2 linked regions of the Azospirillum brasilense genome follow. The protein of the gene in region 1 binds, or shares a complex with, the protein of each later gene. Links are inferred from orthologs where the notes say so. Each region holds a gene or a part of one and is shown on either strand. Other genes may lie near its edges.

The links. Proteins that work in one complex are often made in the same cells at the same time.
Region 2: the proteins of dnaG (region 1) and H1Q64_RS11700 are in contact, whole or in part, in a crystal structure (PDB 2R6A), measured with the Geobacillus stearothermophilus proteins. The link is inferred for Azospirillum brasilense from one-to-one orthologs. Residues at the interface, in WP_049624496.1 of Geobacillus stearothermophilus: Lys456, Leu457, Leu458, Pro459, Ala460, Asn463, Ala464, Leu467, Leu535, Leu536, Ile537, Ala538, Gln544, Glu545, Asp548, Tyr549, His552; in WP_033016901.1 of Geobacillus stearothermophilus: Ser13, Glu15, Ala16, Gln18, Glu91, Leu92, Asp94, Ala95, Val96, Pro97, Thr98, Ala99, Ala100, Asn101, Tyr104, Tyr105, Ile108.

Annotation. Positions count from the first base shown.
Region 1 is NZ_CP059449.1:1,916,383-1,921,353, reverse strand. Bases 1-2,930 are described here. They hold dnaG (DNA primase), read right to left. Parts: upstream 2,468-2,930; coding sequence 533-2,467; downstream 1-532. Other genes in these bases: H1Q64_RS09120 (GatB/YqeY domain-containing protein), read right to left, coding at 2,506-2,930; rpoD (RNA polymerase sigma factor RpoD), read right to left, coding at 1-347. Outside these bases: more of H1Q64_RS09120, read right to left, coding at 2,931-2,967; H1Q64_RS09115 (hypothetical protein), read right to left, coding at 2,949-3,140; carA (glutamine-hydrolyzing carbamoyl-phosphate synthase small subunit), read left to right, coding at 3,417-4,592; H1Q64_RS09105 (response regulator), read left to right, coding at 4,885-4,971. UniProt on the Escherichia coli protein: RNA polymerase that catalyzes the synthesis of short RNA molecules used as primers for DNA polymerase during DNA replication.
Region 2 is NZ_CP059449.1:2,457,703-2,462,687, reverse strand. What follows is about bases 1,129-4,072. They hold H1Q64_RS11700 (replicative DNA helicase), read right to left. Parts: upstream 3,395-4,072; coding sequence 1,862-3,394; downstream 1,129-1,861. Other genes in these bases: H1Q64_RS11695 (SAM-dependent methyltransferase), read right to left, coding at 3,577-4,072; alr (alanine racemase), read right to left, coding at 1,129-1,884. Outside these bases: H1Q64_RS11710 (MlaE family ABC transporter permease), read right to left, coding at 1-748; more of alr, read right to left, coding at 748-1,128; more of H1Q64_RS11695, read right to left, coding at 4,073-4,830. UniProt on the Escherichia coli protein: The main replicative DNA helicase, it participates in initiation and elongation during chromosome replication. Travels ahead of the DNA replisome, separating dsDNA into templates for DNA synthesis.

The DNA.
Region 1 (4,971 bases):
CGCACGGGGTCGTCGGTGCGGCCGATGTCGTCGTCGTCCAGATTGCCGGCGGACCGGCCTTCGCCCTCGCCGTCGGCGTTGGCGTTGCCTTCCGCGTCCTGCTCTTCCGATTCGACGATGTTGATGCCCATCTCGGAGAGCATGGCCATCGTGTCTTCGATCTGTTCGGAAGACGACGTATCCTGCGGCAGGGCAGCGTTCAGCTCGTCATAGGTGACGTAGCCACGCTCCTTGCCGCGGGCGATCATCTTCTTGACGGCAAGACCCATGCCGTCCATGAGCGGGCCGTCGCCGGCCTCGTCCCGGGCTTCGGAAACTTCAACGCTGTTCGCAGCTTTCGTGGCCATGCGATCGATGCCCCCGCATTACCCCATTATAAAAACCCATAGCACGCATCGCAGCGGCCCCCCGCTGTCGATCCGCACCTGCTTAAACCGGTTGTGAACCGTTCCGGACCTTGTCCGAACAGACCCCTCCGGGTCTCATTCCCTCCGGCCCTTCCCTTCCGCACCACGCCCGGCGGCGCCGGCCGCTAGGCATCGTCGAGATCCTCGTCATCCGTCATACCCATTCCGGACCTGATGACCTCCTGTTGAAGGGCCACGACCCGCGCGAAGTTCGCCTCGCTGTTGTCACGGGCCAAAGCCGCCTCCGCTTCTCTCAAATCGGCCATCACCTGCCTGTGATGCAGGTGATGCCATGTCGGCCACCACCCCCGTTTCGCGTCCAGGGAGGACGCGTCCGGGCGTGCAAAGCCGGCATGGACATAGGTCGACTCGCTGAGCAGAGAGCGGACAATGGTATCATAGCCGGCGGAAGACAAGTGGCGACAAAGCGATGCTGCGTCAAGTCCCGAGTCGTTTTCCCGCCGTTCGGCAAGCAATCCGATGACCGCTTGGCGCAATTCCTCCAGTTCCCGGTCGGGAAACGGCAGCATGCCCAGCGATTCGCCCAACTCATCAAACAACTCGGGATGATTGATGATCACGGCGAGCAGAACGCGCTCCCGCGCGGCGGCCAGATTGCCGGGGTTGCGACGGCGGTGGCCGGGCGGCGGTGCGGTGCGCAGACCCGGCAGGCCCGGCGTGTGCCGGCGCGTCTGCTGGCCGAAGCGTCCGCCCCCCTGCCCCCCGCCTTGCCAGGAGCCCCCCGGAACCCAGGGGCCGCGGTCGTTGCGCTGGCGCGGCGGCGGGGCGAAGGCTTCGTCGACGCGGCGGCGCATCTCCGTGCGGTAGAAGGACTGCACGTCGCGGTCGGCGATCTGCCCAACCCGCGAGTCCAGCGCCGCCTTCACAGCCGCCTTGGATTCCGGGGTGCCGGTGGGCTTGCCCTCGGTCTCCATGCGCCAGACGGCCTCGGACAGCGGGATGGCCTCGGCCAGCACCTCCTGCATGGCGCGGGGACCGTGCAGGCGGATCAGGCTGTCGGGGTCCTCCCCCTCCGGCAGGAAAGCGACGCGGGCGGAATGACCGGGGGCGAGGTGCGGCAGGATGCGTTCCACCGCCCGCCACGCCGCCCGGCGCCCGGCGTTGTCGCCGTCGAAGCAGAGGAAGGGGACCTTCTCCGCGTCGGGAATCAGCTTCCACAGCTCCTGGATCTGCGTCTCGGTCAGGGCGGTGCCGAGCGGCGCCACGGCGCCCTCGAAGCCGGCGCGGACCAGCGCGATGACGTCCATGTAGCCTTCGGCGACGATCACCGGCTTGCCGTCCGCCGCCGCCTGCCGCGCCCGCGACAGGCCGTACAACAGCGTACCCTTGTGGAACAGCGGCGTGTCGGCGGTGTTGACGTATTTCGGGCCGTCGCCCTCCAGGATGCGCCCGCCGAAGGCGACCACCCGGCTGCGCCGGTCGGTCACCGGGAAGATCACCCGGTTGCGGAAGAAGCTGTAGGGCGTGCGCCCGTCGTCCGGCCGCTTCAGCAGGCCGGCGGTCACCATGTCCTCTTCCGAGAAGCCCTGCTTCAGAAGCTGGCCGCGCAGCGCACCGGAATCGGCGGGGGCGAAGCCCAGGCGGAAACGCGCCATGCCGTCGGTGTCCAGCCCGCGGCGCTGGAAATACTCCAACCCGGCGCGGCCCGCGGGGGCGTAGAGCTGCTGCTCGAACCAGCGGGCGGCCTGCTCCACCAGATCGTGCAGCGTCTTGCGCCGCTCGTAGCGCTGCTTGTCCTCTTCCGTGGCGCGGGGAACCGGCATCCCCGCCTCGCCGGCCAGCGCCTCCACCGCCTCCGGAAAGGCGAGGTTGTCGTGGCGCATGACGAAGCCGATGATGTCACCGTGCGCCCCGCAGCCGAAGCAGTGGAAGAAGCCCTTCTGGTCGTTGACGTAGAAGGAGGGCGACTTCTCATTGTGGAAGGGGCACGGCGCCTTGTACTCGCGGCCGGCGCGGATCAGGCGCAGGCGCTTGCCCACCACGTCCGACAGGGCGAGACGGGTGCGAAGCTCTTCCAGGAATTGGGGCGGGAAGGCCATGGTCGGGCGGCACCCGTGCTAGATCGGCGACCGCACCGTCAGCAGGCCGAGAGCTGCTGCTTCACGGTGCCGCTGACCTTGGCGAAGTCCATCTGGCCGGCGTAGCGCGCCTTCAGCTCCGCCATCACCTTGCCCATGTCCTTAATGCAGGTGGCGCCGATCTCGTCCACCACCGTCTTCACGGCGACGGCCACCTCCTCCTCCGACATCTGCTTGGGCAGGAAGCCCTCGATGATGGTGATCTCCTCGCGCTCCTGCTCGGCCAACTCCAGGCGGCCACCCTGCTCGTACAGCTTGATCGACTCGCCGCGCTGCTTGATCATCGTCTGCAGCATGGAGAGGATCTCAGCCTCGTCGATGCCGTCGGTGACGCCGCGCGAACGCGCCGCGATGTCACGGTCCTTCAGCGCGGCCAGGATCAGGCGCACGGTCGAGACGGCGCGCTGGTTCTTGGCGAGCATCGCCTGCTTCAAAGCCTCGTTCAGGCGCGTGCGCAGCATTGCGTGTGTCCTTCGTGTTCGTCAGGTGTGTTCATCAGGTCGAAACGATAACGGCCGCTCGGCAGCATCCGCACCGTCCCCATCCGTGGGGTGGTGCGGGAGACGCGGCGCGAACCGGCAATATTCCTAAATTTGCGCCGGATTGCCACGTCAATTCCGAAGAACCGCTTCACGCCCCCAACCGCCCTTCCAACAGCCAAGCCCCACCGGTGAAGCACGGCGATTATGCAAACGCGCCGCTGGAAATCGGGGTACCAATCGTCATATACGGTTGACCGGCTCACCCGTCCCGACTAATCGATCCAGGCTCAGACACCCGACCGCAAGGAAACGGGATGGAGGGGCACGGACCGACGACGACGCGTGCGCCCAGCGGGGCGGGACGCGGCGCCGACGTTCCGCGAAGCAGGAATATGTGGCCCGCGGCGGCTCTTGATAAGGTCTGAAGGATGGCTCAATCGACTCTCCCGGCGGGCGATGCCGGCGCTTACACCGGTGTCCTGGTTCTGGCCGACGGCACCGTCTTCAAGGGCCGAGGCATCGGTGCGGTGGGGGATTCGGTGGGCGAGGTGTGCTTCAACACCTCGATGACCGGTTATCAGGAAATCCTGACCGACCCCAGCTACGCCGGGCAGATCATCACCTTCACCTTCCCCCACATCGGCAACACCGGCGCCAACCCGGAAGACATCGAGACGGTGACCCCCGCCGCGCGCGGCCTGATCCTGCGCGCCGACGTCACCGACCCTTCGAACTGGCGCGCCACGCGCCATCTCGACGACTGGCTGAAGAGCTACGGGCTGGTCGGTCTGGCCGGGGTGGACACCCGCCGCCTGACCCGCCGCATCCGTGACCTCGGCGCGCCGAACGGCGTCGTCGCCCACGCGCCGGACGGCAAATTCGACCTCGACGCTCTGGTCGCCAAGGCCAAGGGCTGGCCGGGGCTGGAGGGCATGGACCTCGCCAAGGACGTCTCGTGCCGCCAGACTTACGGCTGGGATGAGGGCGCCTGGACGCTCGGCGCCGGCTACGCCACGCAGGAGAGCCCGCGCTTCCACGTCGTGGCGATCGATTTCGGCGCCAAGCGCAACATCCTGCGCTGCCTCGCGGCTGCCGGCTGCAAGGTGACCGTGGTCCCGGGCACCGCCACCGTCGAGGATGTGATGCGCCACAAGCCGGACGGCGTCTTCCTGTCGAACGGCCCCGGCGACCCCGCGGCCACCGGCGAATACGCCGTGCCGACGATCAAGGGCCTGCTGGACACCGGCCTGCCGATGTTCGGCATCTGCCTGGGCCACCAGATGCTCTCGCTGGCGCTGGGCGCCAAGACGAAGAAGATGCCGCTGGGCCACCGCGGCGCCAACCATCCGGTGAAGGATCTGGCTTCCGGCCGAGTGGAGATCACCAGCCAGAACCACGGTTTCGTGGTGATGGAGGAGACCCTGCCCGCCGATGCCGAGGTGACCCACGTCAGCCTGTTCGACGGCACCAACGAGGGCATCCGGTTGAAGAACAAGCCGGTCTTCTCGGTGCAGTACCACCCGGAGGCCTCGCCCGGCCCGCAGGACAGCCACTATCTGTTCGACCGCTTCGTGGCGTTGATGGACGGCAAGCAGACGGTCTGACGCCCGGCGGACGCACCGGCCGATGATGGGAGAGGAGCCGCTTGCGGCTCCTTTTTCTTGTTCAGCCGTCCGGTCACGCGGAGCCGCCGCCCGTCTCCTTTTTTGCCCAACCGACACCCCCCTATCGGGCGGGTTGGCTGATTTTTCCACCCCCTTCGATAAAAACCCTGCTCCGTCAAAGGTGTGTCCTTTGCTGCCGGACTCTGCGATGGTTACGGGCGCGCCCCTCGCCTTGCATACCGGAGCATGACATTCCTTGCCTGTGCACGCTCAGGATGACAACGCACCCGCCATGAACGACGGCGGCCTGGGCGACGACCAGCCCCGGGCCGGCGGCCTGTCGCTCCGCACCGGGCTGGTGCTGCTGGTCATGGCGGCG
Region 2 (4,985 bases), 540 kb from region 1 along the record:
TGAGGTAGTTCCACACCAGGATCAGGATGGAGGCCGACACCACCGCGTTGGTCGTCGCCGCCCCCACGCCCTGGGCGCCGCCGCGCGAATGGTAGCCGTGGTAGCAGCCCATCAGCGACACCATGAAACCGAACACCGCAGCCTTGACGAGTCCGGAGATGACGTCGACCGGCTCCAGGAATTCCCAGGTCCGTCCGATGTAGGAGGCAGGGTTGAAGTCCAGCCGGTAGACGCCGACCAGGAAGCCGCCGAACACGCCGATGATGTCAGCCACCAGCACCAGCAGTGGCAGCATGGCCAGTCCGGCGATCAGGCGCGGCGCCACCAGATACTTGAAGGGGTTGGTCGACAGGGTCGACAGCGCGTCGATCTGCTCGGTGACGCGCATGGTGCCGATCTCGGCGGCCATCGCGGCGCCGATGCGCCCGGCGACCATCAGGCCGCCCAGCACCGGCCCCAGTTCGCGCGTCACCGACAGGGCGACCACCGTGGCGATGGCGCCCTCCGCCTGGAAGCGGGAAAAACCGGAATAGCTCTGCAGCGCCAGCACCATGCCGGTGAACAGCGCGGTCAGCCCGACCACCGGCAGCGAATAGTAGCCGATGTCGATCATCTGGCGCAGGATCTGCCGCGGGTAGAACGGCGGACGCACGCAATGCGACAAGGCGGCGCCGGTGAACATGGCGAGCTTTCCGGTGGCTTCCAGAAAGATCAGGAAGGCCCGTCCGGTGGCGGCAAGGAAACCCATCAAGCGACCTCAGGCGGCGGCGGGTCGCGGTAGACCCTGTGGTAACGCGCGCCCAGCGAGGTCAGGATTTCGTAGCCGATGGTTCCGCCTTCGCTCGCCACGGTATCCACCGGGCGGTTCGGGCCGATCAGCTCCACCAGCCCGCCGGGCGTCACCGCCTCGTCGGGAAGGTGGCTGACATCCACCGTCACCAGATCCATCGAAACACGCCCAACCACCGGAGCGGCCACGCCGTTGACGAAGACATGGCCGCGCCCGCTGAGCGAGCGCAGATATCCGTCGGCATAACCCACTGCGATGGTTGCGATTTTTCCTCTCGCCGCAACGCGGTGCGTGGCACCGTAGCCAACGGTCATAGGGCTGTCAACGTTGCGCACCTGTAGCAGCCGGGCGTCGAGCCGGATCGTGCCCCGCATCGGGTTGGCCGCGGCGGGCGTCGGATTGACGCCGTAGAGCGCGCAGCCGGGCCGCACGAGGTCGAAATGGAAGGACGTTCCGTGGAAGATCCCCGAGGAATTGGCGAAACTCGCCTCGGCCGCCGGCAGCCGCCCGACCGCCGAACGGAAACGCCCGAGCTGCTGGCTGTTCATCACCGAATCTTCGTCGGCGCAGGCGAGGTGGGTCATCCACACCCGGACGTCCACCCCCTCCAGCCGGGAGAGGTCGCCGACCAGCGTGTCCAGCTCGTCTGGACCAAGCCCGAGTCGATTCATGCCGGTGTCGATGTGGACGACGGCGGGCAGGGCCGTTCCCCGCGCCCTGGCGTGGGCCTGCCACGCCGCGATGTCGCCCAGATGATTCAGAACCGGCAGGATGCGGTGGGCCGTGAAGTCGGGAGCGGTGCCGGCGGGAAGGCCGCCCAGCGACAGGACGCGGGCCTCTGCCGGCGCCACGGCGCGGACGGCCAGCGCCTCCTCGAACTGCGCGACCACGAAGGTCCGGCAGCCGGCGGCGGCGAGCGCCGGAACGACCCTTTCCACCCCCAGCCCATAGGCGTTCGCCTTGACCACGGCGGCGCACTCGGCGGGCGCCACCCGGTCGCGGAGCTGCGCCCAGTTGGCGACCACCGCACCGAGGTCGATGGTCAGAACGGCGCCGGCGCGTGCCAGCGGATCACTCAGTGGGGCCGAAGTCATGGGTCGTGTCGAGGTCGCCGAATCTGGTGAATTGGCCATCGAAGAACATGCGGACGCTGCCGATCGGGCCGTGGCGCTGCTTGGCGATGATCGCCTCCGCGGTGTTGTGCACCTCGGCGTAGCGCTTCTGCCAGTTGGCGTAGCGGTCGTTGTACTTGTCCTCCGTCTCCTCCGGCCGGCGGGCCGGCTCGGCGCGCTCAAGATAGTACTGTTCGCGGTAAACGAACATCACCACGTCGGCGTCCTGCTCGATGGAGCCCGATTCGCGCAGGTCGGCGAGCTGCGGCCGTTTGTCCTCACGCATTTCCACCGCGCGGCTGAGCTGGGACAGCGCCAGCACCGGCACCTCCAGCTCCTTGGCAATGGCCTTCAGGCCGCGGGTGATCTCCGAGATTTCCTGCACGCGGTTCTCGTTGCCCTTGGTCGAGCCGCCGCGCAGCAGCTGGAGATAGTCCACCACGACCATGCCCAGCCCGTGCGTGCGCTTCAGCCGGCGGCAGCGGGTGCGCACCGCGGCGATGGTCAGGGCTGGCGTGTCGTCCACGAAGAAGGGAACACGGCTGAGCTCCTGGCTGGCCGCCACGAACTTGGGGAAGTCGCTGTCCTTGATCTCGCCGCGGCGGATCTTGTCGCCCGACACCTCGGCCTCGCCGGCAAGGATACGGGTGGCGAGCTGCTCCGCCGACATTTCCAGCGAGAAGAAGCCGACCGGCGCGCCTTCGCCGCCGTTGGTGCGCATGTGCGCCTTGGCGGCGTTGAAGGCGATGTTGGTGGCCAGCGCCGTCTTGCCCATGGAGGGGCGCCCAGCGAGGATGATGAGGTCCGACGGGTGCAGGCCACCCAACTTGCGGTCCATGTCGCGCAGGCCGGTGGTCACGCCGGTGACGTGGCTGGACCGCCGGAAGGCCGTCTCCGCTGTGGCGATGGCCGCCTTCAGCGACTCGGAGAAGGCGACGAAGCCGCCGCGCACGTCGCCGGTCGAGGCGAGGTCGAAGAGCTGCTTCTCCGCCGTCTCGATCTGGTCCATGGCGTCAATGTCGAGGTCGTGCTGATACGCCTCGTTCACCATGTCCGTGCCGACCTCGATCAACTGCCGGCGCAGGAAGAGGTCGTGGATCGTCTTGCCGTAATCGCCCGCGTTGACCACCGTCACGACGTTGGCGGCGAGCTGCGCCAGATAGCCGGCGCCACCATCCGGTGCCAATTCGACGTCGTTGTCGAAATAGGCCTTCAGCGTCACCGGATTGGCAATCTGGCCGCGCTCCACCATCTTGGCGATGGCCGAAAAGATGCGCTGGTGCGCCGGGTCGTAGAAATGCTCGGCGCGCAGGAACTCGCCGACCTTCTCATACGCCTTGTTGTTCACCAGGATGGCGCCGAGCAGCGCCTGTTCCGCCTCCTCGTTGTGCGGCGGCGTGCGGTATTCCGCCGTCGGCTTCACGGCAGCGGCGCGGGACAGCCCGCCGTCGAGGGGGCGCGGCTCGAAAAGCTGGGTGGTCTTGTCATCCATGGCGGCACTTTAGCAAAGGGCGGGGCGCAAAGCTGTGCGATCGGGTTAAGGATACCCACATTCCTGTGAGTAACTTTTGCCCACAGCCGGTGAAAGCTGGGGGTAAGGCGAATTTCAAACGTTCTATCAAAAGCTTGGGCCAGAGCAAAACCTGTGGGCCGATGTGGCGCGGACACCTCTGGTCAAGCGTTGCTGGCACCGACGTTCCGGCCGGTGCGCAGGGGCCGGGGCACGGCGTCGGCCAAGGCCGTTTCGGCGCGCTGGATATATTCGCGGACGAGCGGAACGGCGCCCAGCGAGCGGGCGAGCTGCATCTGGAAAACCATGTGCCCCTGGTAGCGGAAGCTGATCTCGGCCCCCGCCAGATAGAACTCCCACATCCGGCAGAAGCGTTCGTCGTACATCGCGCGCGCGTCCTCCCGCCGGGCCGCGAACCGCTCCCGCCAGTGGCGCAGCGTCTCGGCGTAGTGAAGGCGCAGAATCTCGACGTCGGTGTTCCACAGCCCGGCCTTCTCCACCGCCGGGATCACCTCCGACAGGGCGGGCGAGTAGCCGCCGGGAAAGATGTATTTGCGGAACCACGGGTTGGTTGAGCCCGGCCCATCCGACCGGCCGATGGCATGAAGCAACGCCACCCCGTCCTCGGCCAGCAGGTCGCGCAGCCTGGCGAAGAAGGCCGGATAATGGGGCACCCCGACATGCTCGAACATGCCGACCGAGACGATGCGGTCGAAACGTCCTTCCATTTGCCGGTAGTCGCGCAGCTCGAAGCGGACCTGACCGGCCAGCCCGGCATGAGCCGCCCGCTCCCGCGCCACGGCGACCTGTTCGCGGGACAGGGTGATTCCGGTGACCTGGGCGCCGGTCATGCGGGCGAGGTAGAGCGCCATGCCGCCCCAGCCGCAGCCGATGTCCAGGACCCGCATGCCCGGCTGAAGCAGCAGCTTCGCCGCGATGTGCCGTTTCTTGGCCTCCTGCGCCTCGTCCAGCCCGGTATCGGGTGTGGGGAAGTAGGCGCAGGAATATTGCAGGTCGCGGTCGAGGAACAGGTCGAAGAAGGACCGCGACAGGTCATAATGATGGGCCACGTTGCGCCGCGACCGCCCTAGGGGATTGCTCTGCTGGATGAGCCGTAGCGCGGGGGACAGGGTTTCCCGCAGATTGCCCAGAACGCCCTGGACATTGTCCGTCCCGGCGCTCAGCAGCGCCAGGAAATCATAGACGGAGCCGCCTTCGATGGTCAGGCGGCCGTCCATGTAGGCTTCCCCGAATCGCAGCCGCGGGTTCACCACGAGGTCGCGGTGCAGCGCCTTGTCGTGCAAATGCAGCGTGAGGGACGGCGTGCCGACCCCCACCCGGTGCCTCCGCCCGTCGGCGCCGACGATATCCAGAGCGCCGGCGGTCAGGGCCGGGCTGAGCAGGCGGGCTAGCAGCATCGCGCATCTCCGCATCCGTCGCACACGACTCGGTCCGGTACCTTCGCCGTGAGCGAATCACCAGGAACGAGAGTCGGAGTTCGGAGCGGGAGGAGGCAACCCGCCGGACGGGGCAGGGGGCGGGGCGTCCGGCACATCCGGATGGGGGAGGGGTC